Regions from separate parts of the Vreelandella sp. 2A-K22 genome, predicted to be linked through region 3. Evidence: predicted binding sites of a transcription regulator. Region 3 holds the regulator's gene; each other region holds the start of a gene.

The links. The regulator PhoB, encoded in region 3, activates phosphate uptake and scavenging genes when phosphate is short. The targets are predictions, from matches to a motif close to TGTCATANNNNTGTCANA.
Region 1: a site for PhoB is predicted at 3,196-3,213, ahead of ACW17M_RS21095 (PstS family phosphate ABC transporter substrate-binding protein). Genes of this name have one in related genera too.
Region 2: a site for PhoB is predicted at 2,613-2,630, ahead of ACW17M_RS13320 (PhoX family protein). Genes of this name have one in related genera too.
Region 4: a site for PhoB is predicted at 3,085-3,102, ahead of ACW17M_RS17775 (esterase-like activity of phytase family protein). Genes of this name have one in related genera too.

What each region holds. Positions count from the first base shown of each region.
Region 1 is NZ_JBSUGC010000017.1:124,639-132,511, reverse strand. It holds gene pstA (phosphate ABC transporter permease PstA) at 1-757, opposite strand, end outside; gene pstC (phosphate ABC transporter permease subunit PstC) at 776-2,026, opposite strand; gene ACW17M_RS21095 (PstS family phosphate ABC transporter substrate-binding protein) at 2,122-3,135, opposite strand; gene ACW17M_RS21090 (sulfite exporter TauE/SafE family protein) at 3,266-3,997, opposite strand; gene ACW17M_RS21085 (multidrug effflux MFS transporter) at 4,057-5,244, opposite strand; gene ACW17M_RS21080 (STAS domain-containing protein) at 5,385-5,903, opposite strand; gene ACW17M_RS21075 (PP2C family protein-serine/threonine phosphatase) at 5,893-7,086, opposite strand; gene ACW17M_RS21070 (MlaA family lipoprotein) at 7,095-7,873, opposite strand, start outside.
Region 2 is NZ_JBSUGC010000009.1:28,104-35,976, reverse strand. It holds gene ACW17M_RS13325 (hypothetical protein) at 1-327, shown strand, start outside; gene ACW17M_RS13320 (PhoX family protein) at 415-2,550, opposite strand; gene hemP (hemin uptake protein HemP) at 2,743-2,925, shown strand; gene ACW17M_RS13310 (TonB-dependent receptor domain-containing protein) at 3,045-5,021, shown strand; gene ACW17M_RS13305 (ChuX/HutX family heme-like substrate-binding protein) at 5,053-6,108, shown strand; gene ACW17M_RS13300 (heme/hemin ABC transporter substrate-binding protein) at 6,105-7,031, shown strand; gene ACW17M_RS13295 (FecCD family ABC transporter permease) at 7,015-7,593, shown strand; gene ACW17M_RS13290 (FecCD family ABC transporter permease) at 7,571-7,873, shown strand, end outside.
Region 3 is NZ_JBSUGC010000001.1:147,869-155,741, forward strand. It holds gene ACW17M_RS00685 (HU family DNA-binding protein) at 1-85, opposite strand, end outside; gene ACW17M_RS00690 (NAD(P)/FAD-dependent oxidoreductase) at 194-1,384, opposite strand; gene ACW17M_RS00695 (chorismate--pyruvate lyase family protein) at 1,522-2,097, shown strand; gene ubiA (4-hydroxybenzoate octaprenyltransferase) at 2,133-3,023, shown strand; gene phoB (phosphate regulon transcriptional regulator PhoB) at 3,149-3,838, shown strand; gene phoR (phosphate regulon sensor histidine kinase PhoR) at 3,841-5,127, shown strand; gene ACW17M_RS00715 (hypothetical protein) at 5,439-5,753, shown strand; gene ACW17M_RS00720 (hypothetical protein) at 6,405-6,707, shown strand; gene ACW17M_RS00725 (hypothetical protein) at 7,206-7,535, shown strand; gene ACW17M_RS00730 (copper chaperone PCu(A)C) at 7,628-7,873, opposite strand, start outside.
Region 4 is NZ_JBSUGC010000013.1:136,193-144,065, reverse strand. It holds gene ACW17M_RS17780 (carbon starvation CstA family protein) at 1-597, shown strand, start outside; gene ACW17M_RS17775 (esterase-like activity of phytase family protein) at 825-2,996, opposite strand; gene bfr (bacterioferritin) at 3,342-3,824, opposite strand; gene ACW17M_RS17765 ((2Fe-2S)-binding protein) at 4,015-4,221, opposite strand; gene ACW17M_RS17760 (RDD family protein) at 4,380-4,853, opposite strand; gene lptG (LPS export ABC transporter permease LptG) at 4,920-5,984, opposite strand; gene lptF (LPS export ABC transporter permease LptF) at 5,984-7,063, opposite strand; gene ACW17M_RS17745 (leucyl aminopeptidase) at 7,210-7,873, shown strand, end outside.

The sequences.
Region 1 (7,873 bases), on a different contig from region 3:
TCATCAATGCCAGCGTCATACCGCCCACTAATGGAGACGACCGCGGCACCCCGAAAAAGTTAATAAAGATCGCAAGACCCAGCAGACCAAATAGAATCGACGGGATCGCCGCTAGGTTATTGATGTTAATTTCAATAATCTGGGTTAAGCGGTTATCCGGCGCAAACTCTTCAAGATAAATAGCTGTCATCACGCCGATCGGGAAAGATATCGCCAGGGTGACGATCATGGTCATAATGGTGCCGACCACTGCCGATAAAATGCCCGCGTTCTCGGCAATTTTTGAATCACCCGAACCAAAGAAAGTGGTATTAAAGCGTAGATCCACCTGTCCAGATTCGACTCGGGCATCAAGGGCTTCCTGCTCCTCGTCACTCAAGCGATGCCGGTGTCCCTTCAAGTATTGATCGACATCACTATTCGCTAATACCCACTCCGCTTTACTGGTGCCGATCATGTCAGGATTGTTGCGCAACTCTAATGGAATTGTACGCACCGCCGTACGGCTAATTAACGGCAACAGCTCTTCATCAAACGCCCGCCGCCCATCGGTTTCGGCTTCTTGTGTGTAGCTAATCTCGGTTTGTATATAGGCCTGCTGGAAAGCGGGTAGACCTTTACTCAGCATATCGGCAAAAAACAGCACCAGAAAAAGGCCCGCGAGACCTAACGATCCCATGGTTATCCATTTAAGGCGGGTAGACTTTCGGTGACGCCGCTTAAGCTGCTGGCTGATTTCGTCAAAAGAGTGGCTCATCGAAACAGTTCCTCGGCGTTACAGGTTATTCACGCGGTATTTTTCACGGAAACGACGGATCATCAATACTGACACCAAGTTGAGTGCGAGTGTGATCACGAAGAGCACGAGTCCAAGGGCAAAAGCTGATAATGTTTCGGCACTTTCAAACTCTTGGTCGCCGGTGAGCGCCGCCACGATACGCACAGTCACCGTGGTCATATCTTCCAGCGGATTAGCGGTTAAATTAGGCCGCATACCCGCCGCCATAACCACGATCATGGTTTCACCCATGGCACGAGACATACCCAAGAGCGACGCTGAGATAATCCCCGGCATGGCAGCGGGCACTACCACATCACGAATCGTTTCCCCTTTGGTCATACCGAGTGCCAGCGACCCCTGGCGCATGCTATCGGGCACCGAATTGATCACATCATCAGATAGCGATGAGATAAACGGAATGATCATAATGCCCATCACAATGCCGGGTGCCAGCGCATTGTTATAAGACGCATCGAGCCCCAGAAAACCGGCAATATTGACAATGATCGGCGCCACGGTGATGGCGGCAAAAAAGCCATAAACGACGGTAGGAATACCTGCCAATACTTCTAACACCGGCTTGGCGACGGTACGCACTTTGCGCGGTGCAAATTCAGACATATAAATCGCTGAAAGCAAACCGATAGGCACCGCCACCAGCATAGCGATGGCGGTAATCATAAAGGTGCCAGCAAACAGCGGTACCGAGCCAAACTCAGCACCGCTACCATCACCGCGACCCGCGGATGCTAAAAAGCTCGCGCCTGGATTCCAAGTGGTGCCGGTGATGAACTCCCAGAAGCTGTGCATTTGGAAAAAGCGCAGCGCCTCGGAAATAATCGAAATTAAAATACCAAAGGTCGTCAAAATGGAGATTAACGCTGCCCCAGCCAGGGTCATGCGAATGACCCGCTCAATGGCTTGACGGGCATGAAAATCGGGTTTTACTTGATTAAGACTCACCAGTAGCCCGATGGCTGCTATCACTAAGCTCGCCGCCAGCAGATAAAGCGTAGGAATGTCGGCGCCCATTAGAAGCAAAACGAAAGCGCCCAAGGCACTCACTACCACGGCTGGCCCGGCGGTGGAGAGTACTGTAAACCAAGCGTATTGGTCAGGCTGGGCGAACATCGCCGTACCCGCGCTACGTAACCGAGTGGCTTTTGAACGGCCAGCAAAAAAAGCCAGCAGCCCCAGCAGCAATAATGCACTGCAAAAAATCAGAAGAAGCTGGTTGGTCTGCATCGCATCTCTCTCACGTGGTCACCGGTTAAGAAACCTATCAACAATAACGGGTCGGCAGCTTGCGCTGCCGACCACTTTTAATCTGACCTACCAACTTACTTAAGAACGTCTGCTGTCATTGAAGTGCGATCTGCAACAGCCTGGCGCCACTCTTCGCGCTCTCCTTCTGGCAGAACGATCAAGCCGATATCACGCAAGTAGCCATCATCGCCAATCATCATTTCGCTCATAAACATATCGACGTAATCGTACATCGGCGGGACGTCTTCAGCGTGCTGGTTCTTCACGTAGAACCACAGTGAACGCGCGATAGGATAGTCACCGGAGCTGATCGCCTCAGCCTCAGGATCGACGCCATCAATGCTGGCGGCGCTGATCGTGTCAGTATTCTCTTCAAGGAAAGAGTAGCCGAAGATACCAAAGGCACCGGTGTCTTCTGAAAGGCGCTGAACGATCAGGTTGTCGTTTTCACCGGCATCGATGTAAACACCGTCAGAACGAATATCGGTGTAGCCTTCATCGCCGTAAACATCCATACCCTCAGACGCAGATTCCATTACCAGCTCTTCAAAAGCATCGCGGGTACCCGAAGTTGTCGGCGGCCCATAAATGGAGATTTCACGGTCTGGCAGCGAAGAATCGATCTCGCTCCAGTTGGTGTAGGGGTTTTCAACTAACTCGCCATCAACCGGCACCATGGCAGCTACCGCCATGAAGATCTGTTCGCGGGTTAAAGCAATGTCATCGTTTTCGCTTGATTGACCCAATACGATGCCGTCAGAACCGATTTTAGCCTCGGTGATATCGGTAACGCCGTTCTCTTCACAACGCTCAAACTCAGACACTTTCATGCGACGAGAAGCGTTAGTAATGTCGGGTGTGCCTTCACCAACACCATTACAGAACAGACGCAAACCGCCGCCCGAACCAGTCGATTCAATAACAGGCGTCGGGTTACCAGTAGTCGCACCGAACTCTTCCGTTACGTAGCTGGCAAACGGGTAAACGGTACTGGAACCAACGATTCGGATTTGATCACGGGCTTGAGCAACACCGGCAACGCTCATTACAGCAGCCGCGATAACGGTGGTTTTGAGAATACGGTTCATGCGAAATACTCCTGTTCATGTAGGGATCTGGCCTTCGCAAGGCATACCTTGCACTGGTTCCATGACAACTTCATGACAGCGAGCAAAACGTAGAAAATTTTTCGTTACATAGAGGCAACCCGACCTTACATCACCACAAAAGTCCTAGCGCCGCGAGGGTGCATAACGTCAGCGAGGCACCTTGCAGCATGCGTCGGTCTAAACGGTGGGCTACGGTATCTGCCAAGGCGTTACCTATTAATACTGCAGGTAGGAAGGTAAGCGCGACCTGGAAATGCCAAAGCTGAATCTGGTCAGCCAAGGCAAGGGTGATTAAGGTCAATAGAGAGGTCAAAATGAAAAAGGCGGCTAGATTGCCGCGCACACGATCAGTGGGTAAGCCGTGCATCAGCAGCACGATGGGTGGGCCACCAATAGCCGCAACGGTGCCAAAAATGCCAGAGAGCACCCCAGCGCCAAACAGCGTTATTCGGTTTACCGGCAACTGAAAGCGGCACAAGGTGACGAGTACCGCAAACAGGACGATGACCGCAATCAGCTTTTCTAACACAAACATGGGGGCGGCGAGTAGCAGCCAAATACCCAGCGCATTGCCGGGAAGGCGCCCCACTAGCGCCATGCCAATGGAATCCAGGCGCACCTCGTGCCAGTAATGACGCACCATCATCAGGGAGACGGTAAATCCGAACAGTACCAGAGTGACCGGCACCAGACGAGGCTCTAGCATCAACAGTAGCGGTGCGCCAATAATGGCCAAACCAAAGCCGGTAGCGCGCTGCACAAAAGCACCCATTAACAGTACGGCGGAGCAAGCTAACCAAGTGCTCATCGGCATATTGACCCAAGCCAGCATGCTATCCATGCAACTTACCCATTCAAACTATCCATATGCTCTATCCATACGCCCTATCCATTTGAAAACTATTCATCCGCAGCAGGTGCTTTAGTCAGTTTGCGCACACCGATATTGCCTAGCAACGCAGCGCCCAGCATGGTGAGTACCATGGGCCAAAGATGCTCTACCTCGAACAGCCCTACCATCACTCCCGCGAGGGCGCCGCAGGTAAACTGGATCCCGCCCAGTAGCGCCGTTGCCGTGGCGCTGATATGGCCAAAATGGTCCAGTAACGACGAGATCGCGTTGGGTGTAATCAGCCCGATCATACCGGTAAACAGCATAATCAACGGCACCACGATCACTAGCGACGCGATGTCCAGGGCGGTCACCGCTACCAACCCAAGCGCGGCCACCAGCTGTATAAGCAACCCTAAACGCAAATTCTGCTGAGGAGTGCGCTTGCGGAGCAGATGAATATTGACCCGATTAGAGAGCGCAATAACGACCACGTTGACCCCAAACACTAGCGGATAAGTGCCGGGCGAGAGGCCAAAATAGTCAAGATAAAGAAACGGCGAAGCGGTCACAAAGGCAAACAGGCCCGCAAAGGAAGCCGCTACCGCACAGATATAGCCCATGCCTTCACGATGCTTAAGCACGCTGGCGTAGTTGCGTATTACTTGCCGTGGTGAAGCTGCAGGCAGCGACATATCGCGGGTTTCAGGTAACCGCGTTCCTAGCAGCCAGAGCAAAAAGCCTGCGTAAACGGCTAAGAACACAAAAATCAGCCACCAGCCGGCCACGTGCAGTAGCAAACTGCCCACTGCAGGCGCCACCAGCGGCGCCAGCATCATAATCATTGCCATGGTGGACATCACTTTGGCGGCCTCACGCCCGCTAAAGCAGTCGCGCACAATCGCCGCCGAGTTGACCACGCAGGCCCCGCCTCCCAGCGCTTGAATAAACCGCCAAGCCAGCAGCGTGGGCAAACTGTTCGCCATCGTAATAGCAAGACTTGCCAGCATAAACACCACCAATCCGCCCAACAGCACAGGCTTTCTACCCATCCGATCCGAAAGCGGCCCAAAGCATAGCTGGCCCAATGCAAAGCCGAACAAGAATACGCTGATGGAGAGTTCAGTACGGTGAATACTGGCGCCAATGCTTTCAGCAATGATACCCATGGCAGGCAAATAAGCGTCGATAGCAAAGGGTGCCAGCGCCGTATTGGCGGCAACCAACAGTGCTACCCGGCGAGGATTAAGATCCATGGGTCTCCTTAAGGCGATAATGTGCGCACTGGAATAGATAGGCCGCTAATCATAGCTGATTTTAAGGCCTTTGTCGGGATTGGAGACTATCGGTAGATAGCCCTTGGAAGAGGCCAGGGGCTTATCAAGGAGAGGGGAGCTTAGTGGTGCGTAGTGGCGTCTTGCGACTCAAGCATGTCAACCAGTGGCTGAAACTGCTCACGGTTATGCTCGTTCATATGCATTAAAATACGGTGGGCTTCCAGGATGCGATCGCGCAGTCCCTCTTCGTCTGCCGGCTCTTGGGGCAGCTCTTCAAGCTCATTGTTGAGCGTACTCGTCTGTTGTAGCGGTGCTTCCATCAGCGTGAAGAAACGCGCAAAGCCCATCACGTCCAACATCTGCCGTACATCAGGATTATCGACAATAATCGTAGGCGGCTGCTCCAGGCGCCCTTTCACCGCCATCGCGACCTTGGCCAAAAAACCAAGCGCCGTCGAATCGACATTGGTGGCTTCACGCAGGTCAATCAATACGGCACGCAACCCCGGCGTCTCGGCAAGACGCTGGGCTTGAGTATCCAGCGTGGCGCAGAGCGTCAAACGCACATCACCACACAGTTTTAGAATAAAAACACCAGAATCGAACGCCGCTTTAATGCGGCCCTCTTCAATCAGCATGACCAAATCCGCTCACCATCATGATTGTTAGATCATCGGGTAAAGCATCGCGCTCTTGGTTGGCATCAAACTCTGCATCCCCTTCGGCAAGGAGTGCATTCGTTTCTGCTAGCCGGTCGCGCAACTGCTCAAGCGTTACACTCTCGCTTACTAATTGCTCAAGCTCCTTGAGCCGCGTGTCGAGCGTTTTACCCGGCAAGCATTCCAATACTCCATCTGAGCAGAGCCATAGACGAAATTTATTCGGCAATGCACAACTCAGCGAAGGATACTCCACATCGGGGAAAAGGCCTACCGGCATTCCCTCGCCTTCTAAACGGCGTAGCTCTCCCTCTGCTGCCAACAGGGGCATGGGAAGCTGTGCGCCGAGCGAATAGTGAAGAGTATGCGCCTCGTGGTCAATAACACCGACAAATAAGGTGGCATGTTTACCAATATCGGTGCCCTGCAGCTCGCGGTTCATCGCCTTTAACCAATCAGGCGGCAGATTTTCCGGATGCTGGCCATCCCACTCACTCAGCCAGCGGTTGCATAAATATTTGAGCAGCACGGTAACAAACGCCGACGAGGCGCCATGCCCCGATACATCGGCGAAATAGAAGGCACTGTAGCGCTCGTTATAGCGTTGGTAATCGAGAAAATCACCAGACAAATAGAGCGAAGGGGCAAATACGTAGTCGTAATACACCCCGTTAATCACCTTGGGCCGCAGCGGCAACAAACGCCGCTGGATATGCCCTCCGCTCTGCTGATCCATCCGCAGCAGCGCGAGGTGGGTCTCTAGGCTCTCGTTTAACTCCGCCAGACGCGCATGGTCACGCTCGCGCTCCAGCGCCAAATCGTTGAGCTTAATGGCCTTACGGATCATTCGTCGCAACAGCTCGGCGTGTCGCAGCGGATGGACAATATAGTCCACCAACCCCACATCAATCGCTTTGATCAAGTCGGCGTCCTGACGCGAGTCACTGACTACCAGTGTCGGTAGGCGTCGCGTTAGGTGTGTCCATTGCTGCCGCGGAACTGCCCGAGCATGGGCAACAATGAGCGCCGTGTCAGCGGGCAAATGCGCGATATCCTCAGCGGCAAACACCCACATGCCATCGCAGGTAATCGCTTCAGCCAGCGCATCACGTTCACGACCAGGTTCGTCGATCACCGCGATCAACTGCTTAGAATGATCCATCATAAGCCTCAATCGGTGACTTCGTTGTCACCAAAGTCACTATCATCCTGACCGCTGTCATCAAAATCGCTGTCATCAAAGTCGAAGGTTTCGCTGGCAAAGGGGTCATCACCCAATTCTCCATCGCTCACCTCAAATTGGCGGTTCTGCAAGTAAGCGTCACGAATAAAACGGTAGCGATCACCACGAATTAATTCTTCCTGGTCAAGCAAACCCGCTCGAATATCGATCGCTTTGAGTGCGGTAAGGCCTACTCGAACAATATCGTCTTCTGCATAATTAACGGGGTTCGTTGCCATATTCGCGGGCATACCGGTGGTATCCCGCAGCGTGCTGGGGCCAAAGAAAGGCAGCACCAGATAACGCGAATCTTCCCACCCCCACACCGCTAACGTTTGGCCAAAATCTTCTTCATCCGCAGTAATTTCCATTAGGGTGGCATAATCTAACAGTCCGCCAATGCCTACCGTGGAGTTAATTAAAAAACGTGACGTGGCGAGGCCCGCGTTTGACGGTTTGCCCTGCAGCACGCTGTTAAGCGCAGTACGCACTTCACCTAAGTTGGAGAAAAAATTACCTACGCCCGTTTCTACCGGGTCGGGGGTAATAGCACGATAGCCTGTTGCCACCGGCTTGAGCGCGTAGCGATCCAACACATCGTTAAACGCAAACACTTTGCGGTTAAAGCCTTCCCAAGGGTCTTCGGGAGCAGTATTTTCCGCCATTTGCGTACTGGCACAGCCTCCGGTTGCGAGTAACGTCACCAGTAGTAGTGGCAACCCTTTGC
Region 2 (7,873 bases), on a different contig from region 3:
TGTGAATGCCCAGCCCAACATGCCCATAACGCCTGGGAAAAAGCTCGCCAATTGGCGCCGCCGCCCAAGCCACCAGCACTACATTTTTACATGCCTGCCATGCCGCCGATGCGGCTAATTCGTGCGCTCGATATGGCCTGGTGGCGTTACCGGCGGCGTTGGCTTTTCCGCCGCCATATACTGCCGCTACTGGCCCACGACGACCAATTACTGCGGGATATTGGTCATAGCCGCGAAGATATTCTCTGGGCCAACCAGCTCCCATTGAAGGTCGATGCCATTCACGCGTTAGAAACTCGGCAGAAAACGCGTCAGGCTCATCACTAGAATAAAAAAGCTTCGAACCTAAGAGAGGTTCGAAGCTTTAATATAGTGGCGTCTTATCGCGGCAGCGCTTTGCCTCAGCGCGTGATTTTAAACCCCTATCGGCCCGCCATCGCGTTTCTGAATGACAACGGTCGACGCCCGAGGGCGTACTTGGCCGCTGGCTGCAACAGTGGCGTCTTGCACTAGCTCGCTACCATCAGCGGGCCAGTTACCAGGATGCTGGATGTTAATAAACAGCGCTGTTTTATCCGGTGTGGCAAAAATACCCGTCACTTCGCAGCCGTTCGGCCCTACCGCAAAGCGCTTAAGCTGTTGCTGGTTGCTGCTGTTAATCACCGGGCCGGTGCCTTGAATATCGTCGAGCCCGTTAGGTACCACGGCAAGCAGTTGGTCGTTGGTGTACTCGGTTACTCCATCATAACCGTTATCGGTTTGGATCCAGAGGATACCCTGACCGTCCTCTCGCTCGTCGAACCAGAGCCCATCGGGGCTGGCGAACTGATTCATTTCTGTCAGGCCCGAGTGATTATCCGCATCGTCAGCGGCCGCGCCAAACACAAACACCTCCCAAGTAAAGGCATTGGGCAACCGGCTTTCGCGCCAGCGAATAATATGCCCTGCTTCGTTATTGGCGCGAGGGTTGGCGGCATTGGTGGGCGCTAAATCGTAACCAACACCTACTTGTTCCAGATGCTCACCGTCATTAGTGTAAGTTGGGGTTGTCTCTTCAGCGGTACGCTGAGTGTTATTGGTTAGGGTGAGATACACCTCGCCGGAGGCAGGATCGACGGAAGCCCACTCAGGGCGGTCCATTGGCGTGGCACCCAACAAATCCGCTGCATCACAGGTGTTGATGATGATACCTGCCGCATCGTCGTCGGCTAGCCCCAACGCCGCCGCCAGCGTGCGACCATCGCGCGTTTGAGCACTAGGCGTTAGCGGTAGCCACTCACCGCTGCCATCGGCATGGAAACGAGCCACATAGAGGGTGCCGTTATCCAAATATTTGTTGCCAATAGCAAGACGATCGTACTCTTCACCTGGACGGTTGGCATCGGCGGGATCCCAGGCAGCATCAGAAACATATTTATATACGTACTCGTTGCGGGAATCGTGCCCCGAGTAGTAAACCACTGGCTGACCGGCTTCCAGCTTGCCTAACCAACACCCTTCATGGCGGAAACGGCCAAGTGCCGTACGCTTAACCGCCAATGCATCACTATAGGGGTCGACCTCCACCTGGTAGCCGAACGTGCGTGCTTCGTTGCGATAATCATCTTCAGCACGCTCGCCGCGCGGGGTAATGTCGAAGCGAGCAAATTCGTCATTCTGTTCAGAGGCGTCTCCCGCCGAAGTATCCCAACCATAGCGGCTTTTAGCGGTGGGAATACCAATCCGCGCGTCGTCCTGGAAGCGTTCGCCATGATTAACGAACACATTGGGCCAGTTCTCTTCACAGGCAATATAGGTGCCCCAGGGCGTTACCCCGTTACCACAGTTATTGTTGGTACCACGGGTTTGGGTACCCTCAGGCGAAAAGCGCGTTTTGACGTAGTCACTGCCCGCCACTGGCCCGGAAAGTTCCATCACCGTCGCACTGGTGAGGCGACGGTTATAACGCGAACCCGGCACATGCGCCCATTGGCCGCTGGCGTTCTTTTCGACCTCAACAAGGGTGACACCGTGAGCGTTGATCTCAGTGCGCGACTCAGCTGCTGGCCGCTGGCCCTCATCCGCATTAGTGGGGCCTCCTTGCGGCGCCCATAGCGCGGCTTGGTCGATATACTCATTGTTGAGCGCCAGCACAAAACGGCGCGAGGCGTTGTCGGTATCCAGGGCAAAACCGGCCATGCCGTCATGGTGCATGCCCACACTCTCCGCCTGACGCTCAGCGGTCATCGGCTGTTCAGGCTGCCAGGTAACATTTTGGTTCAGCGGAGTGCCCCACGGCACCAAGACTTGGGCCACATAACCTTCCGGCACCACCACGGCATCGGTGCGTGATCCTTGAACCGCCTCAAACGCCAGTGTCAGGGGTGTTTTTTGGCTGCTGCTTGAGGCAAGCGCTTGAGCAGCGCCACCAAAACTAAGCATCGAGGCAGCCGCCATGCTCAAACCACCGCGCATCACATCACGCCGGGATACATGACGCGCCAATACTTCCGCGAAAGGTTGGTTGCCGCTGTGGTTAAACAGGCGATGATCTTCGATCTCTTTACTCATTTTGGTCTCCCCTGATCGTTTGTAGGTCAACGATTGAACGTTAGGAGACACTAAAGAAGCTTAATGACAGCACGATGACGGAGCGCCTGCATTTAGATGAAGAAAGGTCGAATGTTAGGACCTGTTGAGGAATGCCTGCAACTCTGCTAAATTAACGCTAATAGTTATCATTAACATAGGAGTTACTCTCTCATGCAGTTACCCGCTAAGGGCACTGGCCAGGGAGATACGTCGGCCTCGACGACCCGCGAGGTGGCCCACGAGGTGAATAGCAAAGAATTACTTGGCAACTCAGACCAGTTGGTTATCCACCATGAACAGCGCCGCTATGTGTTGCGCCGTACTAAAAGCGGCAAGTTAATTCTTAACGCCTAAAGCTCTTAATATTTCAGCCCCTGATTAATTTAAAGACTTATACAGCAAAGCCAGCCAGGTAGCCCATCGCACCCAGCCAGCGACCTCTTCCACTTATCCCTGTTGGAAATCTCTGGCTTATGAACCACACACGCGCTTTTGGTGGCCTCTTTTTAACGCTGCTTCCACTGTTAACCGCCCAAGCAGACGACGCCGAGCTTAACCCAGTGACGCTCACCGGCACCCGAGCGCCTACGGACCTTTCACGGGCACCGCTGATTATCGATATTATTGATCGTGATGATGCTGTGCTGGCCACCGCCAGCCGGGTTGAAGACGTGCTTAGCCGCCAACCCGGCCTGCATGTGGCTGGCCAAGGGCGCCGAAATGGCCAAACCTTAAGTATGCGCGGTTTTGGCAGCAAAGGTGTGCTGGTACGTTTGGATGGCGTTCGTCAGGATATCTCCACCGGCCACATCGGTAACTTCTTTCTCGACCCTGGCTTGATTCAAGAAGTACAGATAGCGCGCGGTGCGCTCTCCAGCTTGTACGGCAGCAATGCCATGGGCGGTGTCGTCAGCTTCACCAGTGTGAATGCCAACGACCTGCTTGCCCCCGGCGAAAATAGCGGCGTACGCCTTTCCGTAGGCGGTGCGACGGCCAGCGACGAAATGCGGGGGAGCCTGACTGGCTTCGGCCGCCGCAATACCGCCAACGGCCAGGTGGATGGCCTGTTTTCAATCGGCCGCAGTGAATCCGGCGATATTCGCCGCGCGGGGGGCGATGAAGCCGAAGAGGATGCCTCCCTCAATAGCCTGCTGCTAAAAGGCGGTTGGGAGACAAGCGACGACCAGCGGCTATTTATCAGCTGGCAGCACTACGACGAACGCGCCACCCAGCCCGCCAACCCACAGCAGCTTTCAACCGATGCCAGCAATCCGCTGCGCGATCGCGATGTGGAAAGCAACAACGTCCAGTTGGGCCACCGCTGGCAGCCCAGCGCTGCCACCGAAGTCACCTCGCAGCTTACCTTTAGCCAGCAGGATATCGACGAGCCCCAGGCCAACCGTACCCTAGAGCGGGCCGGTCTTCAGAGCGACGGCTTCCACACCATGGATCACGGCTGGCTTTCGCAAACGCTGGTGTTCGGCGCCGAATTGGAGCAGGCCCGCCAACGGCCAGATGGCGAAGCGAATGGCTTTCCTAAAGCCGATATCGATACCCAGTCAGCCTATCTCGACACTACTCTTACCGCTGGGCGCTATTTAGCCGATGGCGGCGCCGGGCAGTTTGATATTGGCCTGGGAGCCCGCTACGACCGTTACGACGCCAGCGGCCAAAATGAATCCGATAGCGTCCACGACCAAGTGTCACCGCGCTTTCGTCTTGCCTGGCGGCCCGATGACGCCTTGATGCTGTTTTCGGGCTACGCTGAGGCCTTCCGCGCTCCTAGCCTATCCGAGCTTTACGCCAACGAGCGCCACTTTGCCGGTTTCTGCGCCGGGCCAGCCTTCTGCACACCGGACAATTACTGGATTCCCAACCCTAGTCTCTCGCCTGAATCTAGCCACACCTGGGAAAGCGGCGTGGTCTGGCATCAGGGCGACTGGCAGGTTCGTGCCAGCTACTTCGATACTCGCGCCGACGATTTTATCGACACTCACGTCGACATCATGGCGGGCACCACCCAGGCAGTGAACGTTCAGCGCGCCCAGCTATGGGGCTATGACGCCCGGGTGACCTGGCAGCCCAGCGCCTTCCCGCTTCTTACAAGCTTTGTGGGTCTTTCGGAAGTCTCCGGTAAAGACCGCGATTCTGGCGAGCCCCTAGGCAGTCAAACACCGTTGGAAGCCACCCTGGGAAGCGAGGTGGTTCTGTATAACAGCGATATCCGCCTGGGCTGGCAAGCGCGTTTTGCCCAATCTTTCGATAAGCAGGGCGATGACGAGCGCCTGCCCGGCTATGGGTTGCACGATGTGCATCTCGCTTGGCAAATCACCCCGGCCGTGGATACCTCGCTGCGCCTTGCCAATATTGGCGACAAGGTGTGGTACCGCCCCGACGGCAGCCTGGGCGATGGGCGCAGCCTGTTCGCCACCCTCAACTGGCAGTGGTAAATCCACGCAGTCAACCCGATAGAGGTGCGTCATGATTACATCCCAACAGATCGCGATTATCGAAGCCTTTGACGCGGCGCGCGCCGCGCAGCCGCGGCTACCTGCGATTGAGATTGCCGAACGCTTATCGATCAGTGAAGGCGAGCTGCAGGCCGCTCGTTTAGGGCGCGACGTATGGACGCTGCCGCTCTCGCCCAGCGATATCGCCGCCTACCTGCCCCAACTGGGGCGGGTTAAAGCGTTGACCCGTTCCCGGCTGGCCGTGCTAGAGCAAACCGGCGACTACCCTGAACTTAGCGGCGGGCCACAAACAGGCCTGTTACTCGACCCAGGTGGCCTGGATCTACGCTTGCTCTATACGAGCTGGCACTGGGCCTGCCTGATTCGTGATTCTATGCCTGCCACCAGTACTCAAGAGGCGCAGTGGCGCTGGAGCCTGCAGATATTCAATCAACATGGCTGCGCCGTTCACAAATGCTTTGCCCTGGAGAACCCACTGCCGCGTCCCTGGGGTGCCTTAGCGGCCTTGGGCACTCGGGATACGCCAGCGTTTACCCAGAGCATGCCTCGCTTGAAGCGCCCACTGCCCGAAGCGCCGACCCTCGCTAGCGAGTGGGGCGCGATGCGCGATGTGCACCAGTTCTTTGCCCTCCTCCAGCGCCATCATCTGGAGCGTATTGAGGCCAACCAGTTAATGGAGGGACGCTATACCCAAACGCTGCCCGTCAATGCCCTGGAAACGGTGCTTCAGCACGCCAGCCTTCGCGCGCTGCCGTTGATGCTGTTTGTCGCTAGCCCCGGCTGCGTGCAGATCCGCACCGGCACATTGCCCACCCCTCAACGCGCCCACGGCTGGCTGAATCTATTTGGCGAGCAGTTCACCCTGCACCTTGATGACACTGCGATTGACCAAGTATGGCAAGTCAGCAAGCCCAACCGAGACGGCGGCGTGACCAGCATTGAAGCCTTCGATGCCGAAGGCTCGCTAGTGCTGCAACTTTACGCGGAACGCCAGGAAGGCCGCGTTGAGCGTCGCGAGTGGCGGCAATTGCTGGATGAACTCGGCAGCCAAGAGGCGGTGGCATGAACGCAAAACGCCTGATGCGCCGCTCACTGGCAGTACTGCTGATGGGGTGGCTAACCACCGGGGCCGCATTGGCCAGCGAACGCTGGGTGGTGCTTGGTGGCGATATCGCGGAAACCCTGGCCGCGTTAGATGCCGATATCAATGTCATTGCTCGGGATGACACAGTCGTGCATCCACCCGCCATGGCGGAGCTGCCCTCGGTGGGTTACCTGCGCCAGCTCTCCGCTGAAAGCGTCCTGTCGGTTAAACCTGACCAGGTGTTAGCCACCGGGCATGCAGGCCCCAAGGAAGTGCTGGAGCAGCTGGCGGCTGTCGGTGTCAGCGTAGAGATTATCAACGCCTCACCCACCCTCAATGCCATCGCCGATAAAGTCCGCGCCGTCGGCCGATTAACTGACCGTCGCGACGCGGCAGAGGCCTTAGCAGACGCCTTGAACGAGAAACTTGACCGGCTAGCCAACCTGCCCGCCCTACCGACGACCCGCGCTATGTTTATCATGCAGCATAGCGGCTTAACCCCCCGTGCGGCGGGCAGCGACACGGCAGCGCATAGCGCGCTCGAAGCGGTGGGCCTGGCAAATGCCTTCGCCGAGATGCAGGGCTACCACAACGTGGGTGCCGAAGCCCTGGCCCGGCAAGCGCCGGAGGTTGTGATTGTCTCCGAGCGGGGCCTGGCAGCAATGGGTGGCGAAGCCGCTCTATGGCAGTTACCCGGTATGGCGTTAACCCACGCAGGCCGAGAGCAACAGCTGATTGTCATTGATGACCAAGCGCTGCTTGGCTTTGGCCCGCGCACGCCCGATCAGCTACTCGCCCTGCGCCAGGACGTTGAAGCGCTATTGGGCGCACCGACTAGCGCCCAGGCTAATTCTGTCCAAAACAGTACCGCTCAAAACAGCTCAGCCCATGATAGCCATTTTTAACACTTACCGTTTCCGGGCGCGGCTGCCGGTTAGCCGCACTACCCGCGTTCTCGTCGGATTAACCGCTGCGTTGCTACTGGCTTTAGGCTGGGCGGCCTCCTCTGGCGCACTGGGCATCTCCCCTTGGGGAGTACTCCGCGGCCAAGCCGATCCACTCAGCGTGCAGGTGTGGTGGCAGCTGCGCCTGCCGCGCTTACTGCTGGGCGTGGCCGTGGGAGCGATGCTTGCCGGTAGCGGCGCCGCCATGCAGGGGCTGTTTCGTAACCCGCTGGCCGACCCGACCCTGCTCGGCCTTGCCAGTGGTGCTGGGCTTTTCGTAGCAGTGTGGATTGTGCTCTTTCAAGACAGCAGCGCAGGCAGCCTTTACGGTCAGTTTGCGGCAGGCTTTTTAGGCGCCTTATGCGTCTGTTTGATTGTCTTTGGCATCGCCAAGCGTCAAGGCGGCGGCAGTGCCGCTGTGATGACCCTGTTGCTGGCTGGTTTGGCCATCAATACTCTCGCCGGGGCTAGCGGTGGGGTTTTAGCCTTTATCGCCAGCGATGAGCCAGCTTCGCCAGCTTAGTTTATGGGGCATGGGCACGCTGACTAACGCCCTGTGGCGCACCACGGCGCTCGCCCTGGTACTCATTGCCGTTGCCCTGTGGCTGTTAATGCGTAGCGCTCGTGAACTTGACCTGCTCCAGCTAGGCGAAGCGACCGCCCATGCGGCGGGGCTGGATGCAAGCCGCTTAAAACGCCGGGTGGTGGTCGCGACCTCGCTGGGCGTAGGTTTGTGTGTAGCGCTCACCGGAGTAATTGGCTTTTTGGGCCTGCTGGTACCCCACTGCCTACGGCTTTGGCTA
Region 3 (7,873 bases):
GAATAACGTTCAGCACTTGGCCAGCTTTATCTTTGGATAGGTCGGCACTTTCAGCGATGGCTGCAGCGAGTTCAGGTTTGCGCATAAGGAATCTCCCCTTTTTAAAAGAAATCAAACATCAAACAAATGCATGTTGTTGGGTGCGTAGCCGATTAGGTTAGCTTCTCTAGCCTAGTCGTGAACGCGACGAAAATCAGCCTAGCAGTGCAGGTGCTGCTCTGGAAAGCTCCACTTTCCTTCTCACGCAGCCGCCTGTCAACGCAAAACCAATCAAACGACCGTCTTTATTTTCAGCCAAGGCACTGATATCACCGCCTTCGCCTTCAATTCGCCAGTGCTCAGGCGTGTTCGTTGGCGGGTAGGCCACCACTGGTAGCAGCGGCGTTTTAACCACTACCGGCCAAGCACCGAAGCTAACCGGAGTGGGCGCGCCTGAAAGGGTTGCCGCCAGCGCCTTAACGCTGGCTTGTAGTGGCTGCACGTACATGGCATTAACACCGTCTACGCAGGCTGCATCGCCTAGGGCGTGGATATTGGGGTGCGATGTACGCAACTGGCGGTCAACGACTATACCGCCAGGTGATACGTTTAAACCAGCCGATTCGGCAAGTGCTGTGCGAGGTACAAGGCCGGTTGCCATCAACACGAGATCAGCGCTGACAGCGTCGCCGTTATCCAGACGTAATACGATATCTTCGCCGCTTTCGGCCGCTATCGAATCAATCGAACGTGCAAGGTGAAGATGGATACCTGCTTCGCTAAAGGCATCGCCTAGGGCGTTCCCTAAGGGCGGTGGCAGCAAGCGAGGAAGTAGGGTTCCTTCTGGGGCAATGAGGCTGACACGATGGCCGCCAGCGTGGAGGTCGTTGGCAAATTCACAGCCGACCAGCCCCGCGCCAACAATCGCCACCCGTGCAGGGCCCTGGCTTAGCGCCGTGTGAAAGCGGCGGTAGTCATCCAGGTCGTTAATGGTAAAGCAGCGTGGGGCTACGCTGGGTTCAATGCTGAAGGGCACCCGTGGTGCAGCGCCAGTGGCCAGTACCAGTGTGTCGTAGCCGAGCACCATGCCGCCTTCGAGCAGAATTGTTTGGTTATCCACATCCAGTGCGGTTACCTGGGTGTGGATAACCATTTGGGCATTTAGCTCTTCGCCCAGGTCAGTAGCGCTGCGCTGGGCTAATTGTTCGGGCACCAGGCCCTTGGCGAAGCCGGTGGAGAGCAACGGCTTGCTGTAATCATCGCCGCTGTCGGCGCTCACCAGCGTGATTGAGCGTTGGTCGCCCAATCGGCGCAACGCCCGGGCAAGGCCAACCCCTGCCATTCCAGTGCCAATAATCACCAGCGCAGAGTGCGAAGAGGTTTTCTGTGTTTGGGTGGCGGGCATGCAGACACCAAAAAAGTTGCTAAATAAGGTTGCGAAAAAAGAAGCGCTAAACCGAGTCGTTAAAAAAGTCGCTGAAACAAAAGCCTTTCAGTGCTCATGTTACACTAGCCAACCCGTTAATTGCCCTGGAGAACTCGGTGACGGCTGCTGCTTTTCGGCAAACTCCTCTATTTTCCCGCTGGCGCCCGATTGATGCGGCGCGCCCGGCGATGAGTGCTTCCTGGTGGCAGTGGGTTGCCTCCACCGACTCGTTAACCGCCCACTTAATGGTCGCAGGTGGCGAGAAGCCGTTTCGAGTACGACTGTTGCGCCAGGGGGTTGGTTGGCCGCGCCAGGATGAGGCTCAGGCGCTGGGCATTGGTGCCAAGCGTTACGCCTGGCTGCGGGAAGTGGCGCTGTGCTTAGATGGAACGCCATGGGTGGTGGCGCGCTCGGTCGCCCCGCTCTCACAGGTAAAGGGCCAACGGCTAGAGTGCCTGGGCGAGCGCTCGCTAGGTAGTTGGCTATTTCGCCAGCCGGGTTTAGTGCGTGGGCCATTGGAAGTAACGACGCATTCCCCCCAGTTTGCTAGCGTCAACGGCATACAGGAAGGCTGTGCCTGGGGAAGGCGCTCTGTTTTTTATCACGGCTGTAAGCACGGCAGTCTGTCGTTATTAGTGCAAGAGTATTTTTTGACGGCGATGGCGGATGATCTTGGCCTGCCTTCGCGCTAGGCTAGCGCCTGCATCTTATTCTTCGTGAGGTAAGCATGGATCGTTCACTGTTGCGGCCGAAGGGATGGGCTCGCGTGGCAGATTTTTTACAGCTGATGCGCTTGAATCGGCCGATAGGCACATGGCTTTTGATGTGGCCGACGCTGTGGGCATTATGGGTGGCTGCGGAAGGTGTACCAGGGCGAAATGTGCTGCTGATTTTTGTGGCCGGCGTTTATGTGATGCGCGCTGCGGGCTGCGTGGTCAATGACTATGCGGATCGCCACTTCGATGGGCATGTGAAACGCACAAAACAACGTCCGCTAGCGACGGGCCGTATCAGCGAAACCGAAGCTCAACTGCTGTTTATCGCCCTGGTGGCCGCTGCGTTTATTCTGGTATTACTGACCAACTGGTTTACGGTGCTGCTCTCGCTGGGCGGGGTGCTGCTGGCGATTATTTATCCGTTTATGAAGCGCTATACCCACTTTCCTCAGGTGGTGCTGGGCGCGGCTTTTTCCTGGGCAATTCCGATGGCTTTTGGCGCCGTGCTCGGCCACGTGCCGCTGGAAGCATGGCTGCTATTCTGCGCTAATGTGTGCTGGACAGTGGCCTACGATACCCAGTACGCCATGGTCGATCGCGACGACGATTTAAAAATTGGCATTAAATCGACGGCCGTGCTGTTTGGAAATGCGGATCGTTTGATTATCGGCTTACTCCAGCTAGCCACCCTGGGGTTGCTGGCTTGGGTAGGCTGGTGGGTTGGTTTAGGTGGTTTCTTCTGGTTAGGGCTAGCGGCAATGGCAGCGACTTTTCTGCATCAGCAGCGCTTAATTCGCGACCAGGAGCGGGATGCCTGCTTCCAGGCGTTTCTCAATAATCACTGGTCGGGACTGCTGATTTTTGCCGGTATCGCGCTAAGTTGGTGGCCTGCGGCTGGCTGATCGAGGCGATTGTCATGTAATTGTCATCAAGTCATGGTGTTATCGTCACTGACATGTCATTGATCTGTTTATCTTTGAACTGTTTTTCTTTGAACTAGTTTCTTTGAACACCGTGAGGCTCTGGTATGACCGCCAAGACCGTTCTGATTGTCGATGATGAGGCGTCGATTCGCGAGATGATCGCGGTAGCGCTGGAAATGGCTGACTATCGCGTGCTCGAAGCGGATAACGCCCAGGATGCCCATGCCATGGTGGTCGACCACCAACCCGATTTACTGCTGCTGGACTGGATGATGCCCGGCACTAGCGGTATTGAGCTGGCGAGACGCCTAAAGCGTGAAGAAACCACCGCTGAAATCCCGATTATTATGCTCACCGCGAAAGGCGAAGAGGATAATAAAATTCAAGGGCTTGAAGCCGGTGCCGATGACTATATCACCAAGCCTTTTTCACCCCGGGAATTGGTGGCACGGCTAAAAGCGGTGCTGCGCCGTGCGACGCCACGTGGCGTTGAAGACCCGATTGAGATTAACGGCCTGCTGCTTGATCCGGTGAGCCACCGGGTAAGTGCCCACGGCAAAGCGCTGGAAATGGGCCCCACCGAGTACCGTTTGCTGCAGTTTTTTATGACTCACCAAGAGCGCGCTTACACACGTAGCCAGCTGCTTGACCAAGTGTGGGGCGGCAATGTTTACGTTGAAGAGCGCACGGTCGATGTGCATATCCGCCGCTTGCGTAAAGCGCTGGGCGACGTGCATCAAAACCTGATCCAAACGGTTCGGGGTACCGGTTACCGTTTCTCTGCACGGGTGTAAATGTGCGTTTATGGAGTCGTGAGCTGTGGCGAATAGCGTGGCTGGCCACGCTGGGCACTTGCTTGGGCTGGCTGTTGGGCTCGGCTGGGCTGGGGCTTGCAGCAGGGCTTGCGGGATGCTTGTTTTACCACTTACGACAGTTACGCGAACTCTATTTGTGGCTCACCCTCCACCCTAACGATGAACCGCCTGCCGCTCGCGGGATGTGGGGCGAGCTATTCGATCGTTTATACCGCTATCAAAAAAGTCAGCGCATCACCCAAAGCCGTCTGCGGGCTACTTTGGCACGTATTCAAGAGTCGTCTGAAGCAATGCGTGATAGCGTGGTCATGCTTGATCGCCACGGTGATTTGGAGTGGTGGAACAGCGCCGCCACCGCCATGCTGGGGCTACAAACCGCCCATGATCGTGGTCAACACATTACCAACCTGCTGCGCGACCCGGGCTTTATCAGCTATTTTAATTCGCGTAACTACAGTGAGCCGTTAACGCTCACCTCACCGATTGATGAACGGCGAATCCTGCAGTATCAAATTACCCTCTACGGTGACGACGAACGCTTAGTGATGGCTCGCGATATCACCCGCTTGCATCGTCTTGAGCAGATGCGGCGCGACTTTGTCGCCAACGTTTCCCATGAGTTACGTACGCCGCTGACCGTTCTCTCCGGCTATTTGGAAACCTACAGTGATATCTCCGACCAGCTTCCGCCGCGCTTGGGACGTAGTATTCAGCAAATGCAGGAACAGACCCAGCGGATGCAGAATCTGGTCAACGATTTATTGCTGCTCTCGCGTTTGGAAATTGACCAGGGCGGCCAAGATCATCATCCACTGTCACTCGAGCCTTTACTGCAAAGCGTTTGTGATGATGCGCTGGCCCTATCGCATCAACGTCATACCATCACCGTCGCCCTTGAGAGCGATGCCCGACTGTTAGGCAGTGAACAGGAGATTCGCAGCGCCGTCTCTAACCTTGCCTTTAATGCGGTTCGCTACACGCCTGCTGGCAGCCAAATCACCCTGCGCTGGAAAGCTAGTGCTACTGGTGGCGGCTATATCGATGTGGAAGATAACGGTGAAGGGATTGATCCCGTTCATATTCCCCGACTAACAGAACGCTTTTACCGTGTTGATAAGGGGCGCAGCACTGCGACTGGCGGCACAGGTTTAGGCTTGGCGATCGTTAAGCACGTGCTGTTGCGCCACGATGCGCAACTACAAATTGAGTCCCTTCCCGGCAAGGGTGCGTTGTTTCGCTGCGCCTTCCCCCCCTCGCGTCTTGTTTAATTTAGCAAGTCATCCCATCGCATAATATTTGTAGCAATGTGCAATATTGGCATGCAAGGTTGGTAAAGCTTTACCCATGTGCCATTTTTACACAGCTTAAAGCGTTGTGTCGTGACTCAGTCGATGCCTTTTTGGCATAACTTATTTTTAATTAAGAGACTGATTTTGTTGTTTTTATTTATATGCTTAAGTTTTTTGGCATGCCTTCTGCAGAGTACAGATTGAAGGAAGATGACCGCAGGAATTGCTGGCTTCTCAGTAAGCCTTTCTTTCTTCATTAAGCGGTACTAAACAGCGATCGGAGGTAGGATATGACGTCCAAGGATTTTCTCAAGAAAGCTGGCATTTTAGGTGTATCTTTTGGTCTGATGGCAAGCCCATTAGCTTTTGCACAAACCGATGAAAATTCGGCGATTGACGAAAACCAAGGTATTACCGCTGACGAGCAACCGATGGATTCCCAAGGTACCGGTAGTTCAACTGGCAGTGATACAACAGACATGACTGACGATTTAACCCATGACGAAGGTGATGGTGCCAGCGACATGGATCCGCAATCAAGCAGTCACTCAGACGATGCTGAGTATGACAAGGATGAGCTTGTAGAAGAAAATGGCGGTAGCTAATTATCAATGACCTTTTAGATATCATTAAAAGCTTTTTCAGAGAATGAATAAGCGATTAACAGGATGTTACAAAAGCAAGAATGCTTTTAAGATTCACGGATGAATCAGTAGGCAATCAGAACACTAGTCAGGGTTAATTCCAAGGTTGGAGCCCCGCACAAGGAGTGGAAGCTAGCGTTAGTTATTACCTATAGCCAATTCTGATATCGGGCCCCGCAATGCGGGGCCTAATTTTTGCTGCCTACTTTTTATCTCGCTTATCCCCCCGCTACTTTCTCCCCTATCTTTTCCGCCGATCTTTCTTTGCGCCTCTCTATCCAATGCCATGTCTTGTTTTTTATGAATTGATGCCGTAGCGCTTTGTTGGCATCGAGCCTTTTATTTTGCTGAGTGTGTCATAAAGGCACAGACAGTTTTGCGCATGTGTCATTAGTGCACATGTAATTAGCGTGCTTTTGTTTTTAGCGGTGTATAATTGTGCACAATGTATTTATTTTAAATTATTGATTTATATAATTATTTTATTTTTATAAGAGAGTTGGCATTACATATGCTATCTAGAGGTAGTGAAGCTAGCCGCAGTGAGATCTGGCCAGAGAGCCCTTCTCACTTCACTTCAGCGGTATCAAACGGTCACCAGGAGTAAATAGTATGTTTAACGATTTTGTTAAAAAAGCAGCCGTCGTAGGTCTCTCTTTTGGTTTGCTGGCAAGCCCGCTTGCCTTTGCCCATATGTCCATCGAAGCAAATCAAGATTTGACCGTTGACGATGAGCCTATTCAAGCTCAATCACATCATACCTCGGGTCAGGCTAAATTTAGCCCCTCTGATTTGATGTATGACGAAGGCGACCGCCCTCGAGTCATCAAGGCAGAGTCGCATCACACTAGCGCTCAAGCGGAGTACACAGCAAAAGATTTGACCCAAGACGTAGGTGATGGAAACGTTTGGTAACAAAAATTTGCAATTCTGAAGAAATATATTACGATTAACATGTGAGCTAAACACGCGAAAGCGTGTCACACCGATACGGATGCATATCGATTCAAGGAATGAATCAAACGACAATCAGAGCGTTGGTCAGGGTTAAATTCCAAGGTTGGAGCAGCCCCGCAAAAGGAAAGGAAGCTAGCGCTAGTCATTGTCAAAGTCTTGTGTCCTTAGACCCTGCTGATGCGGGGTCTGATTTTTTGTGGCATCCAACACCTCTCCCACACTATTCTTGTTTTAGTTTAAGGTACGGCTTTCTAGCGGAGCCTAATTTCATTGCGGCGCTATTTATACACTGCCCATCATCAGCCTGCCGGTGGGTTATGTCTCAGGCATCCGGTCTCACAATCATTTTGATCCTAAAGGGTGAGCTAACTTTTTTGACGCCTAATATGCAACGCAAAGCGTAATAGCCGTTCTAATCATCGATGAACGGAATCCATGGATAATGAGGAGAACATCTTGCTGTTAAAAGAAATGAGCCAAAAAGTCGCCATAGTAGGTATTGCTTTTGGTTTGGTCGCGAGCCCCATGGCGATGGCGCACTCATCTATTGAACTGAACCAAGACCGTACCGCTGGTCAGGATGTCATCAACAAACCTGAGTCGCATGCAGCTTCCAAACCATCTCATGTCTCTGCGGGCGACTTGAACCGTGACGAAGCTGATAGCTTGGACTTTTCGCCTTCCAGTAGCCGTCCTTCTACGGCTGAAAAAGGGCCTACTTCTCGCCAAGAGGGTTACACTCCTGGAGAACTCAACCGGGATGAAGGTGATAGCACCGACTGGTAAATAATAGGATAAGTGTAACTGCTAATGTAAGCGTTACTCGCTAAAAACCCCGCTTCGGTGGGGTTTTTGCTATGTGTTAAAAGCCAACGACATCAGTGGTGATGCCCATCAGCAGCTTCGCTACCGTCTTGGGCGCTCTGTATCCAGACCTCGATGTCTACGTCACCTTGTTCAGCGAAGGTGAGCGTGAGGGGAAACCGCTCACCCTCCTTCAGCGGCTCGGTTAAGCCAATCAGCATTAAGTGAAAGCCGCCACCAGGGCGCATGGCATAAGTCTCCCCTGCCTCGACACGAATCTCGTCCACATGCCGCATCTGCATCATATCGCCGTCCATTTG
Region 4 (7,873 bases), on a different contig from region 3:
GCGGCCGGTGGCCCTGCTGCGGTGGTAAGCGAAGTTTCTACCACCATGCTCGGCGCTATAGGCGGCACCCTGGCGGTACTCGGCGTTATTGTGCTGCCGATCACCTCTGGCGATACCGCTTTCCGCAGCGCGCGGATGATCATCGCCGACTACATTAAGATCGATCAAAAGCCGATTATGAAGCGCGTCATGGTCGCTCTACCGCTATTTGTGGTGTCTTACGCGTTAACGCACATGGACTTCACACTGCTGTGGCGCTACTTCTCCTGGGCGAACCAAACCACCGCCGTGATCGCGCTGTGGGTGGGTACTATGTACCTGGTGCTGTCGCGTAAGCCTCACTGGATTACCTCAATCCCAGCCACCTTTATGACCATGGCCACGTTTACCTACTTAGCCTACGCGCCGATCGGTTTTGGTCTACCGCTGCAGCTAAGCTATGTGGTGGCCGCGTTAGGTACGCTCCTTTGCATTGCGCTGTTTATGAAGCGTGTCCGTCGCCTAAGCCGGGCAACTTTTGCCGTTGATGAACCGGCGGTACCGAGCCAGTTTGTGGACAGCGGTGAGGCGATTGCAGCTAAAATTGCAGCTAAATAGTTAGGCGCTCCATAACGTTACCGCCACACTCTCTTCACAGGACGCTCTTCACAAGACACTCTCCACACAAGAGCCACGCCACAAAAAAGGGCACACATCAGCCACATAACCGTGTTTGATGCGCGCCCTCGCTTTTTCTCCTATCTCTTTTATCCTACCTTTTCTCCCCTACTCCTCATGTTTATCGCTTCCATGCTGCTGCGGTATAGACGAATACAGGCAGGGAACTACTCCAGCGGTATCGACCAGAAGTAGGTCTCGCCGGAACTATCGTCCACACCGTCGTTGTCGCTGACCAGCCAGGCGTTGCCATTATCGTTGACCGCCATTCCTTCAATCTTGTCCACCACAAAGCCGTTGTAGCTGGCTAGGTCGGGAATCAGGTCGCGTACTAGCTGTTTCTCGACCACCGGCAGCTCACCGCCCAGCGGGACGGGTTCCAGGCCGTCCAGTGCAATGCGGGTCACTTGCTTGACCTTCGCCTCGGCGCCGATCTGGTTGTCGCGCTCGATCAAATACAGCCAATCGCCATGGGCGGTGATTTCGGAGAGGCCAATCCAGCCCTGTTCCACGTTATCCAGCGGGTAATGAACAGCGCCCCACTCGCCACTGTCGATATCAAAACGCAGCAGCTTGGCCATGCCTTTGGGGTCATCCTGCCAGGGGCGCTGTACCGCCAGCCAGAGCTGATTATCAATCCGCGTAACGCCTTCCAGCCCCCACTTCAGCGCCTGCTGGGCGAGCACATCGGGTAACGCAATCTCATCGGTAATCGCGCCATCTGCATCGACATGATAGAGGGTATTGGCAAGGTCTTTAGCATTCCCTTCGGAAGCGATCCAGAAACCGCCTTCACCATCGGTGGTAATACCCTCCATATCGAGCCCCAGGGCTGACTCACCGTTGCGGGTTACATCAAGCGCTGCAGTAATCCGCGCAGGGGACGCAGAAGGGTCGATGGTAAAGATGCGCGGCTGGGCGCTGTAGAAGCTGTCGTTGACCGCGTAGAGCATGTCATCAGCGGCGACCAAACCGGAAAGTGCGCCCCAGCCGATCAGTTCATCAGCGCCCGCCGAGGTCAGGGTGGGATAGACCGCTGGCGCATCCTGGTATTGATAAATCATGACATGGGCGCGGGGGCCGCCGTCTTCGCCCAGATCCCCTTCATTGGCGGTGGCTAACAGGCCACGGCTGGGAATCGCCACGGCGCCTTCGGGAGACAGGCCCGAGGGCAGTAGCTGGGTGAGCTGCGGTTCGGCCAGGTTGCTAACGTCATAAACGCCCACCAGCGAGCCGCGCTCGGAAAGCAGGAAGACATAGGGCGTACCTTCGAACACCGCAAACTCCATCCCCTCCGGCTCGCTGCCTTTGGCATCCGAACGCTTATCGGGGTAGTGACCCGCTTCAATCACCGCGCGCTCGAATGAAGTACCTGACTCGTATACCACCTCGCCACGCTTGTTGAAGATCGTCCAGCCGCGCGCGCCGCCATCCATATCGCCTTCGTTGGCAATAGCGAAGTGGTCGTTGTCGATCCACTGCAAAGCGTCCGGCTCACGCAGGCGCTCGGCTTGCTGCTCGTTGAAAATCAGCGCACCGTCATCGCTGGCGTCAATGCCGTCCAGGTCGACAGTCCCGGCACTGAAATCCGCCACCACCTTTCCGGCGTAGTCGAGCACCACCAGGTGGTTGTTCTCCTGCACGGTGACGACGGTCTCACCCAGGGTATTGATATCGACAAACTCCGGCTCGGGATCCTCGGGGGCGATCTCGGCGAGCCCGGTTACGTCGGCGTAGAGCAGGCTGTCGCAGTTAACCAGCCCTTCCGCATTGATCTCCACCAGTGCCACGGAACCGCCGGGCATCTGCGGTACACGTCCATCACCCGCCTCTTCGTCGCGTTCGTTCTCAATGGCGACAGCGACAAAGCGCCCATCGGGGGCCGCAGCGGAAGCCACACTATCGGGCTGTCCGTCCAGCGGGCAGGAGGCGAGTATCTCGCCACTGGCTAAATCGACCGTACGCAGTTCCCCGGAAGGTTCGCTGTAGGAAGCCGATGTATTCACTCCGACATAGGCCATATTGCCGAGCACCGATACGGCCGTAGGCTCACCGTCCATAACGATATTACCCAGCGGTTGCGGATTAGCCGGGTCGCTGATATTGATGCGCCCGATCACGCCCAGCGGGCTATCGGTATACACCAGCGTCATGCCATCACCGGAGGCAGCAATGATTTCAGGCGCGGTCTCGCGTGTACGATCCTCGCCCTCGGCCATGTTATCGGGAACCGCGAAGCTGGCGATGCGGTTGAAATGCTTATCTGCCGCGCCTGCCGCTTGCGTGGCGGCCAGCACAGCAGCCAGCGCCAACAGGATTGGTCTGCGTTTGAGTATCATGATGGAGTTAATCCCTTGCTTAAGCTTAAGAAACGACTGATTAAGTTATTAAACTTGCTATACCCGATTAACTATCCAACACCATGGCGATGTCAGGCTTATGACACTCACAGGCTAAGTTAGCGCCGTTGGCTATCGGCACACCTCAACGCTAAACCCAGGCTGCCGCGAAGATGGGTAAGTAGTGAAGGAACGCATAGGGGAAAAGGGAAGCAGGAAAATCGATAGATAAAAGGAGACTTTAGAACGAAAGCAGCCAGTCAGTTAGCCCTGACTGGCTGCTTTTTAGCTAGTTTTGGTTGCTAGCTTACTTCTATACATACGCGACATACGCGCGATAGCGTTTTACTCGTCGCCTGCCATCTGCATTTGACGCTGCATATAATTCTGAATACCCACCTTGTCGATCAAACCAAGTTCCGTTTCGATGTGGTCGATATGGTCTTCTTCGTCGGCGAGCAGGTCACGCAGCATATCGCGAGTCACGTAATCTTTAACGCTTTCGCAATAGGTGATCGCTTCGATGTAGTCGTTGCGGCCGTCGTGCTCAATTTTTAGATCGCTTTCGAGCATCTCTTTGACGTTTTCGCCGATGTGCAGCTTGCCCAGGTCTTGCAGGTTGGGGATACCTTCGAGGAACAGGATACGCTCGATGATCTTGTCAGCGTGCTGCATCTCTTCGATGGACTCATCGTATTCCCATTTGGCGAGGGCTTTCAGACCCCAATCTTTATACATTTTGGCGTGCAAAAAGTACTGATTGATCGCAACCAGTTCGTTGCCGAGCGCCTTATTGAGATGCTCAATAACTTTCGTATCACCTTTCATGACGTCACCTTTCTACTGTAATGCTGATGTTTAATCTAGTTTAGACAATACGATCAAGCAGTTACGTTTGGAGAAGAGTATAGGCGCAAATAGCTATACCCCCAGCGTTTCTGAGAGTATAGATAAGATGACTAAAAGTTCAAGCAAATCAGTTATTTGCTAAAGATAACCCTAACAATAGTGATTCGCGTCACACGGCGTAGGCAAGGCCCATATCGGCTTCTTGACGTGCTTCCTGAACGGCATCGCGGGTAATTGATTTAGCGTAGCACGCGCACTTACCGCACTGCGTTGCGCAGCCGGTTGCTTCGCGTACTTCTCGCCAGCTGCGCGCTCCGTCGCTAACGTGCTGGCGAATCTGATGGTCGGTTACTCCCTTGCACACGCAAACGTACATGGCGACACCTCATAGAAATCATGAGATGAATGTAAATGATTCGCATACATCTTATCAAGTAGAAATTACTGCTCTTTGCTAGCCATTCGTCTTAGTAAGCAAGAGCCGCAAAATAACATACTGGCGTAAAAGCACTTTTTGCCCCATGCCAGCTGAAATTATTTTTTCGGCAAAACCACCGTTTGCGTGTTGGAAGCAATATCCGGCCAGCTACGCCGCTGTTTATCGAACAGCACCCATAAGTAGCCCAAACCAAACGCCAGCAGCGAGAACCACGCCACCGCGCAGCGGATGAGGCACTGCTTCAAGTTCAGTGAATACCCGTCTACCGTTTGCACACGTAATCGCCATGCCTGCATACCCAAGGTCATACCACCGCGCGACCAGGAGAAAACAAAAAACAGTGTGACAAAAAACACCAGCAAGAGCTGCAAACTCAAAACATCGCTGGCCGTGGTGCCAATCTCCTCGGGCTGCTGACCAAGCACATAGCGGAAAAACAGCATATGCACGACGGTCACCGCAATCCAAATCGCGGTGACCAAAAAGCCGTCATACAGCATGGCGCCCAGTCGTCGGCCAAGGCCGGCTGGCCATACGCTGTCCAACTGAGTAAAGCGTCGTGTTTGCATAGTTCTCTTCGTGGTTGCTGGCTGTTTCTGGACGATACGAGGCTGTGATGGCTAACTATTGCGGCATTAACCATTGCGACGTAGAAAATAGATCCCGACCCCGGCGCACGCCAGAGTCGGCACCAGTACGGCCCAGACGGGAGAAAAGCCAAATATCGTCGAGGCGGGCGCCAGTAGATCCTGAACGTACTTAAAGCTCAGCCCAGTGACAACGCCATAAAACACCCGAGTACCAGCGGCCACGGTGCGCAGCGGGCCAAATACAAAGGAGGCGGCAATCAGCACCAGCGACCCCATGGTGAGCGGCATCAGCATCTTCTGCCAAAAATACAGCAGTGCCTGATCATTCTGCAGGTTCTGCTCTTCAAGGAACTGGGCATAGGCCCAAAGCTCGCTGGGCGCCTGACTCTCAATATCGCGCAGCAGCCTCTCTAGCTGGGTGGGGGTGAAAGAGGTGTCCCAGCCCATGCTTGCCGTCTGCTCAGACTCAGTGTGATCGTCAAAAATACGCGTGGTAGCGACGTTTTCCAAACGCCAGGCATCGTTTTCCCAGTGTGCGCGCTGAGCATATGTGGCTTCGACCAGCTGGCGATCATCAAAGCGATAGCGGGTTAAATCGAGCACGACGTTATCCGCGCGAATTGCCCCAAAACGGTAGACGCTGTCGCCCTCTATCTGCCAGCCGCTGCGACTGGTCAACACGGCGCCTTCACCCTGGAGTTTTTCCAGCCGCCACGCCTCGGCATACTGCTCGGTGCGTGGGCTAACGTATTCGGCAACTAACAGCACCACGACCACGACCACCAGCACGGGTTTCATCACCCCCCACACAATGCGCGCCAGAGAACGCCCAGCGGCGCGCATAACGGTAAGCTCATTGCTGGAAGCCATGCTGCCTAAACCAATCAGCGCGCCAATTAATACGGCTACCGGGGCGTACTGATAGAATCGCCAAGGCGTGCGCATTAGCAGGTAAAGCAGCGCATCGAAGGCGGTATAGCCCGCCTGCACATCGCCTAAATCATCGATATAAGCGATGGTAATATCCAACCCCAGCAGCACGAACTGAACGACGATAATGGCCGCCAGCACGTTGCGGGCGATATAACGATCAAGACGGTCAAGCACCATTAGCGCATCCCCTTGCGTTGCGAGCGCCATAGCAATAATAGGCCCAGCCCTAAAAACAGCCCATGCACGGGCCACACGCCCAGCGTGGTGGACCAAGTGCCACTGCCAATCGCATCGACAACCGCGAGCAGCAGACTAAGATAGGCGACGTATAAAAATACCGCGGGCAGCAGTTTGCCAAAGCGACCCTGGCGGGGATTAACCCGGGAAAGCGGCTGCGCCATCAAGGCCAGCACAAACACCATAAGCGGGAGCCCTGCCCGCCACTGCCACTGGGCTTGGGCACGGGGGCTTGGATTACTCCATAGCGCAGGCGTAGTGGCGTACTCCAGTGAATCCAGTTCCTGCCGGTCGCGATTCAGCCCTAGTCGCAATGTATAACGCTCAAACGTTAGCCGCTCGGCGCTCTTATCGCCCGGCGTCACCCCGTAGCGCTCACCGTCATCCAACACCAGAAAACGGCTACCCGTTTCGAGGCGGGTTTCCTGATAGCCCGATGCCGCCCGGGTAACGTAATCGTGAGTACCTTCATCGCCCTGCTGGTTCTGCTCGTGCACCAGCACATCCTGCATTTCCGTTCCGTCGCTTGAGAAGCTGCCGATGTAAGCGGTACGGCCACCGCCGAACTCTTGAAAGCGCCCCGGCGCCAACACGGAAACATCCAGGCGACTGCGCTGTTCTTCCAGCGCGGTCTCGGTTTGCAGCGCCCCAAAAGGCGTTAGCCACAGGCTGCAGACACCGACCAGTACCGCGACGACGCTGGCGGGCAGCAAAGTCACTTTCAACAATCGCGTGGGGCTCATCCCACAGGCGACCATTACAGTGATTTCGCTGTTCATATAGAGCTGCCCGTAGGCGAGCAGGATGCCTAGAAAAAACGACAGCGGTAGAATCAGTTCCATAAAGCCAGGCAGGTGAAACATCATCAGACTGCCTAGCATGGTGACGGGAATATCGCCCTCCGCCGCGTCCGAAAAATAGCGGATAAAGCGGCTGCCCATAATCACCAGCAGTAGAATGCCAGCGACTGCCGACATGGTGAGTAACACTTCGCGAGTTAGATATCGAAATAAAATCAACGCGCTCTCCGGCTAGTCGTGCAGGATGCCATGCAATAAGCGTATGGCTTGGGTACACTAATCAAACTATTTTCAGTCCCTTTTCAAAATCAAAAGCAACGGGGCATTATCCCGAATCCCTCGATGCTTGTCTTGTTGGAGCCGTCATGGAATTTTCCGTTCAGACCGCGAACCCAGCCAAAGCTGAAACACCCTGCCTTTTGGTGCCGGTTTATAAAGGGGGCGACTTCCTGCCCACCGTTGCCAAACTGGACGACGCCAGCGAGCGCTTGATTGGCCAATTGCTCGAACGCGGCGACTTTGACGCAGCACTGGGCAACGTGCAACTGATACCCTTTGCGCCAGGCCTGGGGGCCGAACGCATTTTGCTGGTGGGCTTGGGAGAGCGCGAAAAATGCCAGGAAGCGGCCTTCATCAAGGCGCTGGATGCGGCCATGACAGCGCTAGTGAAACTGCCTATTGACGAAGCCAGCGTAGTATTTGGCGATGTTCCGTTGACTGACCGCGATGCGGCCTGGAAAGCGCGCAAGGTAATGGAAGCTGCGGAGCGGGCTATCTATCGCTTTGACCAGTTCAAATCCTCGCCCGCGCCAGCCCCCAGCCTTGCCAAGCTGACGTTAATTATCACCGATGCTGACGCTGTCCCGCAGGTTAAGCAGGGTGCGTTAGTGGGCAACGCTATTGGCCAAGGCATCAACTACACCCGCACGCTGGGCAACCTGCCCGGTAACGTCTGTACGCCCAGCTATTTAGCCGAGCAGGCAGAGCAGTTGGGTCGCGACTCACAAGGCGCGCTCGAGGTCGATATTC